2 regions of the Bartonella sp. HY328 genome follow, and region 1 is predicted to be linked to the other one. Evidence: predicted binding sites of a transcription regulator. Region 1 holds the regulator's gene; the other holds the start of a gene.
The links. Region 1 encodes LexA, which represses DNA repair genes until DNA is damaged. Its sites were predicted from a motif close to TGTTCNNNNTGTGTTCNG; they were not measured.

Region 1 (4,440 bases):
TTGCTTTAATAAGATTGTAACCACTATCAAACGATACAAATGCCAAATCATGACGTGCTGCAGATTGATCACCACGCAAACCGGTTACCCAAAGCTGTTGCCCGATTAATGCGCGGCCTAAAGGCTCGATTTTTCGGGTAAAGCAGCACTGTTTGCGCATATCAGGCGAAAAATAAAAACCGTTAATGCCTTGATCATCAATCAATGCTTCTAGCCCCTCACTTTGGGGGTATTTTGCTTTAATTCTAATGCCGTATTTTTCTTCTGTTTCCTGCCAAAGACTATAGGTTTGCGGAAACAAGCGCCCCGTATCTAAGGTAACAATTTTTATAGCAAGACGGTTTTGCGCGATAAAATGAGTAAGAACTTGATCCTCAAGGCCAAAACTGGTGGTAAAAACACAGCCCTTAGGAAAAGATGTGGCAACGGCTTCAAGGCGCTCAAGAACAGTTAAGCGCGCGAATTTGCTATTAAGTTCACCTGCAATATTGGTTAAATAATCCGTCATGTCCAACCCCGCAATCAAAATAGCAAAATGCACTTGTTAGCCGATTACAGGAATTTAAACTTATTCTAGTTATTTTGCGCCGATAGGGTTTTTAAAATATGCCACACAACCGAAACAAATTTTTACATTCATTGCATTTGAGATAAATTTTATCTGCATGCAGCAATAGGGATAAATTTTGGCTCAGTTGGCAAAAAACTATGGCAGTTGATTAATGCAATAACAGGTTTTATACCCAATATTTACCAGTAACAAATAATAAAAGGCTGGAAATAGACTATTAGAATTGGCAAAACCATTTCCAATTTTTGTCTATTTCCAGCCTTAATTGACTTTTAAACTAACTTTATTTCATCACCACTCTTAATAGAGCGATGGACGATCATAATAGCCCCTATCATCATCACGGTAAACTGGCCGTTGGTCTTGTGGCCTTGGCCGTGGTGGGTTATAATTTGGTCGGTTATATTGCGGCCGTGCATTTGGATTATAAATTGGCCTATCGTAATCTTGACCATTTGGTCCTTGATAATTTGGTCTTGTGTCTAAGGGATAGCCATGGCTATCTTGCGGCGGCATAGGACGCGGAGGATGCGGTCTATCATATTGCGGTCTATCATATTGTGGGCGGTCATATTGTGGCGGCATTGGGCGCTGCGGATAGGCATTGTCATATTGCGGCGCAACGGGACCTGGCACAACAATTGGCCTATCATTTTGCGGTGGCATCGGGCGCTGCGGACGATTACCACTTGGTGGTGGTGCAGGCTGCACAGGACGCTCCGGATATTGATTTTGTGCTGGCGGTGGTGGCGGTGCGGGTTGTGTTGGTTGCGCTGGTGGCAATGGCGCAGCAGCTGCTGGCGGATTGGTATAAATTGTCATTTTTGCATAACCAACCGATGGCGCTATCAACGCCGTTCCAAGCAATGTCAAAAAAAGTGCCGAAATCTTATTCATAAAAGTAACCTCGTATCATTGCCTTAAAGATAGCCCATTATTCTGAACTGTTGCTGAACAGCTTGCCGCAACAATTTTTACATAGTAATGAACAAAGCGCAAAACTAAGGCGAGTATAGGCCCTATCAATTCAATAATTATTAATGGGCGTTTAAACCAATTGAACATAAATAACGCCAACCGCTCCAACGGCCGATCTTTGCTCGAAACCAAAAGCGTTAGCGGCGAAAATCCTACAATTACAAGCCAAAAAACAAAATATTTTGTAATATATTGTAATAATTTTGAATTTAACTTGACAGCCCTTGCTGTTAGCATGCTATGAAATAAAAATAATTAGTTATGCGGTTCGCAATAAAAGGTAAAAACAATGGCAGAACGGGCGCAACATCTTCAAGATTTATTTTTGAATGCCGTAAGAAAGCAAAAAATTTCATTGACAATTTTCTTGGTAAATGGCGTCAAGCTTACCGGTATTGTCACCTCTTTTGATAATTTCTGCGTCTTATTGCGTAGAGATGGTCATTCGCAATTGGTTTATAAGCATGCTATTTCAACAATCATGCCAAGCCAGCCAGTGCAAATGTTTGAAAATGAAGAAGATTAATTCTTCAACATGCAATATTTTTGATAAAATGCCGGCTAACACAGCCGGCATTTTTGTTTAAAAACATCAAATCCAATAAGCCAATAAAAACAGTACTTAAACAAATTATAAAAATGCAATACCACTTCAAAATTGCAATTTAATTTAAATTATTTGCCCCTATTGCAGAACAATAGTGGAACATATATGATATGTTCACTATTTGTGCCAATGATTCGACTTATGGGGTTTTTATGTTAACGCGCAAACAACGTGAATTGCTGATGTTCATCCATGAAAAACTGGAAGAAACAGGAATACCGCCATCATTTGATGAAATGAAAGATGCGCTTGAACTAGCATCTAAGTCGGGCATTCATCGGCTTATCACCGCATTGGAAGAGCGTGGTTTTATTCGCCGTCTACCAAACCGCGCCCGCGCAATGGAAATTATTAAACTTCCCGATATGCCCCACCGCCCCTCTTATAATTATGGCAGCATGGCGGATAATAGCAATTTGGCTTCGCCAAATTCGCTTGCCAAATCGAAATTTCCAGTCGCTGGTAATGGCACAGTCACTGGCAATGGCACAATTTCGGCTAATCGCCTTGTCGCTGCTAATAGTAATGTTGACATTCCTGTTATGGGACGAATTGCAGCTGGCGTACCCATATCGGCAATTCAGCACCAAACAAGCAGCATTACTATGCCAATTGATATGATTGGCAAGGGCGAACATTATGCCCTTGAGGTTAAGGGCGATTCGATGATTGAAGCTGGTATTCATGATGGCGATACGGTGATTATCCGTAAGGCTGACGTGGCACTAACTGGCGAAATTGTGGTTGCCTTGGTTGATGATGAAGAAGCAACCTTGAAGCGCTATAAGCCAAAGGGAAATCTTATTGAGCTGGAGGCGGCAAACCCCGCTTATGAAAGCCGCATTCTACCAGCCAATCGCGTTAATATTCAAGGAAAGTTGGTAGGATTATTCCGCAGTTATTAGGCTTGGCGCTATTGATGTCGATGATAAGCTATATTTAAAAATTACAAAGGTAATGTGGGAATATTCTTGTCATGGGAAAATAATTTTTAAGGTATTGGCCTTAGTTTTTTATAATCGCATCAAATAGCAATCATTCCTTTTTCGCAAGTTTTTTAAGGAGAATAAACTCTTTGCCAATCCATTCCCTTGGCAAAGATTGAGATTGAGATTGAGATAGCAACACATTTTCTTTTTAGGTTGCCAATGTTCATTGAAACAATAAGGCGAGACTAGTTGACAATTATCAACTAAAAGCCCCTCCCCTTTAAGCTAGCAAATGACCGCCTCCTCAGCCTTAATACTTTATAAAAGACAACTAATCTCCATTTAAAAAAACAAAAGCAAAATATGCTTGCTTTCAACCTTCAAAAGCTATGAATAAATGACTTGGTGGCGATGCGTCTGTTTTTAGTAAAAGGGATTGGTAAAAGCTGCAAGATTGGCTCTCGACACAAAAGCCAAGTGCTTAACCGAGATATTTGCAATGAAACCTTCAATAATGCTAAAATTTATCAATTTAGTTTTCAATGCTGCTCAATGAAAGAAACCAAGCAAAACCGGCATTAAGCCTTTTAAAATCGGGCAGCCCAATTTTACCGAATTAAAAACAGACCGTTGCGGTAAAATAACGTTCTATAATATATACATCATCAATATCGCAGCTTGGATACCCCCATTTTATCCAGTTCTCTACTAGCCAATGCTTATATATGCCGCTTAATGGATATGCATAAGCTTCCTCAGGATATGTTTGTAGAATTAAACCAGCCTTATACCCAGTTGTAACTATAAGACCTAGCGGACAAATTGCTTTCTGTGTTTCAAAGATCATCAAGTCAACAAACGCTTCATGAGGATATATGCCTTTTACTCTCAATACATTTCCTCGCCTTAATAATGCTTCTTTATAATCTTTTAATTTTATCATCGCATTATTGACCTATGTGTCATCCAAAATAAATTGTTGCTAGCAAGCTATATTTAAATATTATTTATTGATATAAGTATAATATATATAATTATTTAAAATTCTATAATGTTATCGCCTATTATTAAAAAATATTTATATTGGTAAATTAGATTTATTAAGGATTTTATCGTGGTCATACTAATCAGAATATTATTATTTACGGTTTTATTATTTCATATATCTAAAACAAGTGCTTCTGATATAGATTTTAATAACTGCCAAATGTCCTTTACCTTAGCAATATGAAAATTGAATTACTTGTCCCCAAAACCATTAGGGTGAACGTGATACCGATAACATTCTTAATGACGGTAATTTTATTTTAAACGGTATAGACTATGAGTCTCCTGGCCTTGTTGTAATATTAACT
Region 2 (4,440 bases), 910 kb from region 1:
CCCTTTTACCAGTATCAAGCCAATAATTGCAGCAAACAAACAAGGTTCCTTTTCTTTTGGCGTATTAACCGATCCTCAATATGCGGCAATTGCTTCTAATGGCCAAACGCGTTTTTATGCCAACAGCCTCTGGAAATTGGAAGAATGCATCAATCATTACAATAAGGAAGAGTTGGAATTTGTTATCACCCTTGGTGATATTATTGACCGCCATTATACCAGTTTTAACGATATTTTACCAATTTATGACCGCTTAAAACATCCAAACTTCTTTGTTTTAGGCAACCATGATTATGATGTTGCAGGCGATTATATCAGGTCTATCTCCCGCACCCTTGGACTTACCAAAAACTATTATGATTTTAGTGGTGGTGGTTACCGCTTTATTGTCATTGATGGCAATGAAATAAGCCTATTTGCTCCACCTAAAGGTAATAAATACCTCAACATACCTGATGATCCGCGGTTGGAAATTGCTCAAAAACGTTTAGACGCATTAAAAGCCAAAGGCGCTGATAATGCACAGATCTGGAATGGCTCTTTGTCTGACGAGCAGTTCCAATGGTTGGAAAATACGATACAAGCCGCAGAAAAAGCCAATGAACGCGTTGTCGTCTTTGGACATTATCCGATTTTTCCAGCCAATATGCACAATATGTGGGATAGCGAACGGCTGCTTGATCTTTTAACCGCCCATAAAAATGTTATCGGCTATTTTTGTGGCCATAATCATCAAGGCAATTATGGCGAAAAAGGCGGCAAATATTTTGTTAATTTAAAAGGCATGGTGGAAACGCCTGATACGACTGCTTATTCGATATTCACCGTTCATGATGACCGCTTGGAAATTAAAGGTTTTGGCCGTGAAGAAAGCCGCACTTTAAAATATTAATGATAACTGCCAAGCGCATTGGCAAAGTCACCAACGCGCTTGGCTTTCAGGCCTATTAATAAATTACAGTAAACTATCCGATGGCAAACCATCATCGGGCGGTTTATTATGCTTTATTTCACCCAGTTCCAAAGCCTCAATGCGGCTACCGCGCCGCAATAGTTTTGATGAAGAAATAAGAATATCATCAACATCTTTTTCGGCCATTTGAAAATGACTTTGCAATTTGCGCACCCGTTCATCAAGGCGGTTAAGATCTTGCATCAATGCCCAAACCTCTGCCTGTATTAAATGAGCCTGCTCACGCATGCGCGCATCTTTTAAGACTTGTTGCACCACATCAATGGCTAGCAATAATAATGACGGCGACACAATAATAACACGAGCACGATTGGCTTTTTCAACAATGCTTTCAAAAGTTTCATGAATGGTTGCAAATATTGATTCTGATGGCACAAACATAAAGGCTGTGTCTTGGGTTTCACCACTTATGAGATATTTTTGCGAAATATCACGTATATGAACATCCATATCAGTGCGAAAACGTTGCTCGGCTCTTTGGCGAAGTTCATCCGTTGTTGCTTCACGCATCGCATTCCAAGCTTCTAAGGGAAACTTTGCATCAATAACCAGATGAGGCGCAGCATTGGGCAAATAAATCACGCAATCAGGCCTTGTGCCATTTGATAAAGTTGCTTGAAATTTATAACTGGTTGGCGGTAATGCATCGGATATTATAGCTTCCATCCGCCCCTGACCAAAAGCACCACGTGTTTGCTTATTGGATAAAATCGACTGCAATTCAACAACCTGCCCTGCAAGGGTTTGAATATTGTTTTGTGCACGATCAATAACCGCAAGCCGCTCTTGCAAACGTACCAAATTTTCATGAGTTGTGCGGGTTTGTTGACCAATAGACTGCCCTAAATGCTGACTTAAACCATCTAAACGTTCGCCAATTGCATGGTTAAGCTCGGCTTGGCGTGTACCAAACAACTCCGCCATGGTTTGCATGCGCCCTTGCATTTCCGCCTGGGCTTGCAGCAATGCATTGATATGATAATCATTGTGGCGCGCGCGCTCATCAGCCTCAATCTCAATACTTAATTTTTGTCGTAGATTAAGCCTAGAGACGATAATTGCGATAATGATGACTCCAATAAGCACACTGCCAAGCCCAAACATAACGAGTTCACTTGAGGAAAAATTGCTGATTGGCATGGAGTACCAGTCTTTCAAATTGTAAAATACGAATCAAATTGTGTAACAATATTAAATAAAACAGAAACAAAAATCGATCAAAACATGAACATATTATTTTAATTATTGTTGACAGACTTGATAACAGCTAATATCTGCTTGAACTTTACACTTGCAACATGTTCGGGTAAATTCGCCAAACTTTATATTCTGTTCATTTTCAATTTTAATGGCGGATTATATGGATTGCTCTTATCGTTCATCTTTTTCATTTGGTTTTACGCAAAATCAAATGCGCTTACTTTAATACGTAAAAATTGCTTATTTGCAGTTGGTTAGCTGAAGGCCATGTCTATAAAACCGATTATTATTTTGCCCGATCCAATTTTGCGGGAAATATCAAAACCAGTGGAAAGCATTAATGACGCATTACGCCAGCTTGCGAATGACATGCTTGAAACCATGTATGCAGCACCGGGAATTGGGCTTGCGGCTATACAAATTGCTGAACCTATACGGCTTTTAGTCATGGATGTTGCTGATAAAGACCAGCCTAAAGCACCAATGGTGATGTTTAATCCCAAAGTCATCTGGTCGTCGGAGGAGCGTAATACTTATGAAGAAGGTTGCCTTTCCATTCCTGATTATTATGCCGAAGTAGAGCGCCCTAAAATGGTGCGCGTTACCTATATTGATCTTGATGGCAAGGCACAAGAAATTGCTGCGGATGATCTTTTAGCCACCTGCGTCCAACATGAAATCGACCATTTGGATGGCAAGCTTTTTATCGACCATTTATCACGTGTCAAGCGCGAAATGGTGGTAAAGAAATTTAAAAAACGGGCAAAAGAACAAGGCGAAAAGGTATTATAATGCGGCTATGTTTTATGGGCACACCCGATTTTTCGGTGACTATTCTTGATGCTTTGGTCAAAGCTGGCCATGAAATTGTTGCAGTTTATAGCCAACCGCCGCGCCCAGCCGGTCGCCGTGGGCTTGAATTTACGCCATCACCCGTACAAAATCGCGCGGAAGTTTTAGGCCTTCCGGTCTTTACGCCAAAAAGCTTGAAATCTCAAGAAGAGCAAGCAAAGTTTGCAGCCTTAAACTTGGATGCCGCGATAGTGGTTGCCTATGGCCTATTATTACCCAAAGCTATTTTAGATGCGCCACGTCTTGGCTGCTATAATGGCCATGCGTCACTTTTACCGCGTTGGCGAGGTGCTGCCCCAATTCAACGTGCTATCATGGCTGGTGACAGCGAAACTGGTATGATGATTATGAAAATGGATGAGGGGTTGGATACTGGCCCTGTTGCCCTAACGCAATCCATTACCATTGGCGAAGAAATGACTGCCGGGCAATTACATGATGCATTATCGCAAATAGGTGCAGATTTAATGGTGAAAGCCATGGACTTGCTAGCTAAAGGTGAACTTCCCCTCACCCAACAAAGCAATGAAGGCATCACTTACGCACAAAAAATCAGCAAGCAAGAAACCCGTATTGATTGGACGCAGACAGCACGCAGCGTACAAAAGCAAATTTGTGGTCTTGCACCATTTCCAGGTAGCTGGTGCGAAATGGATATTGGTGGCCGTGTCGAGCGCGTAAAAATTCTTGGTGCTAAACTTGGTGAAAAAACGCTAGGTGAAATTGCAAGCTTTGATAAACGAGATTGCTCGGTTCAATGCCAAGATGGCAAAGTTATTTTGACAAGATTGCAAAAAGCTGGTGGTAAAGCATTAAATAGTGATGAATTTTTGCGCGGCAATGTTGTAACAAGCGTCATTTAGCTAATAAAAATAGGATTGTGCTTTGCCTCGCTATAAGCTTTTAATTGAATATGATGGTACGCCTTATGCTGGTTGGCAAAGGCAGGATAATCTTGCAAGTGTCCAAGGGGCAATTGAAAGCGCTATTTTTAAATTCACAGGCGAAAACCCAACCATTACGACGGCTGGACGCACCGATGCAGGGGTGCATGCTTTGGGGCAAGTTGCTCATGTTGATTTGACAAAGGAATGGCGCATTGACACGGTGCGTGATGCTTGTAATGCCCATCTCATTCAAAATCGCGACACGGTATCAATCCTTGCTGTTGAGCTTGTTGATGAAGAGTTTAATGCGCGGTTTTCAGCTTTAAAGCGCCATTATCATTATCGTATTTTAAATCGCCGCTCCCATACCGCTCTTGATGCCAAGCGCGTTTGGTGGGTGCCAAAACCCCTGGATAGCGATAAAATGCATGAGGCAGCGCAAAGGCTTTTAGGAAGACATGATTTTACCACTTTTCGCTCGACCCAATGTCAAGCCAAAAGTCCTATTCGAACCCTTGATCGTTTAGA

Region 2: the regulator LexA is predicted to act here: its motif matches at 2,176-2,193, upstream of N5852_RS10260 (DNA recombination protein RmuC).

What each region holds. Positions count from the first base shown of each region.
Region 1 covers NZ_CP104883.1:1,489,230-1,493,669, reverse strand. The annotation lists gene N5852_RS06355 (phosphoadenylyl-sulfate reductase) at 1-508, opposite strand, end outside; gene N5852_RS06350 (hypothetical protein) at 872-1,468, opposite strand; gene hfq (RNA chaperone Hfq) at 1,839-2,075, shown strand; gene lexA (transcriptional repressor LexA) at 2,309-3,061, shown strand; gene imm45 (Imm45 family immunity protein) at 3,702-4,028, opposite strand.
Region 2 covers NZ_CP104883.1:2,399,409-2,403,848, forward strand. The annotation lists gene N5852_RS10255 (metallophosphoesterase) at 1-892, shown strand, start outside; gene N5852_RS10260 (DNA recombination protein RmuC) at 956-2,113, opposite strand; gene def (peptide deformylase) at 2,441-2,965, shown strand; gene fmt (methionyl-tRNA formyltransferase) at 2,965-3,888, shown strand; gene truA (tRNA pseudouridine(38-40) synthase TruA) at 3,911-4,440, shown strand, end outside.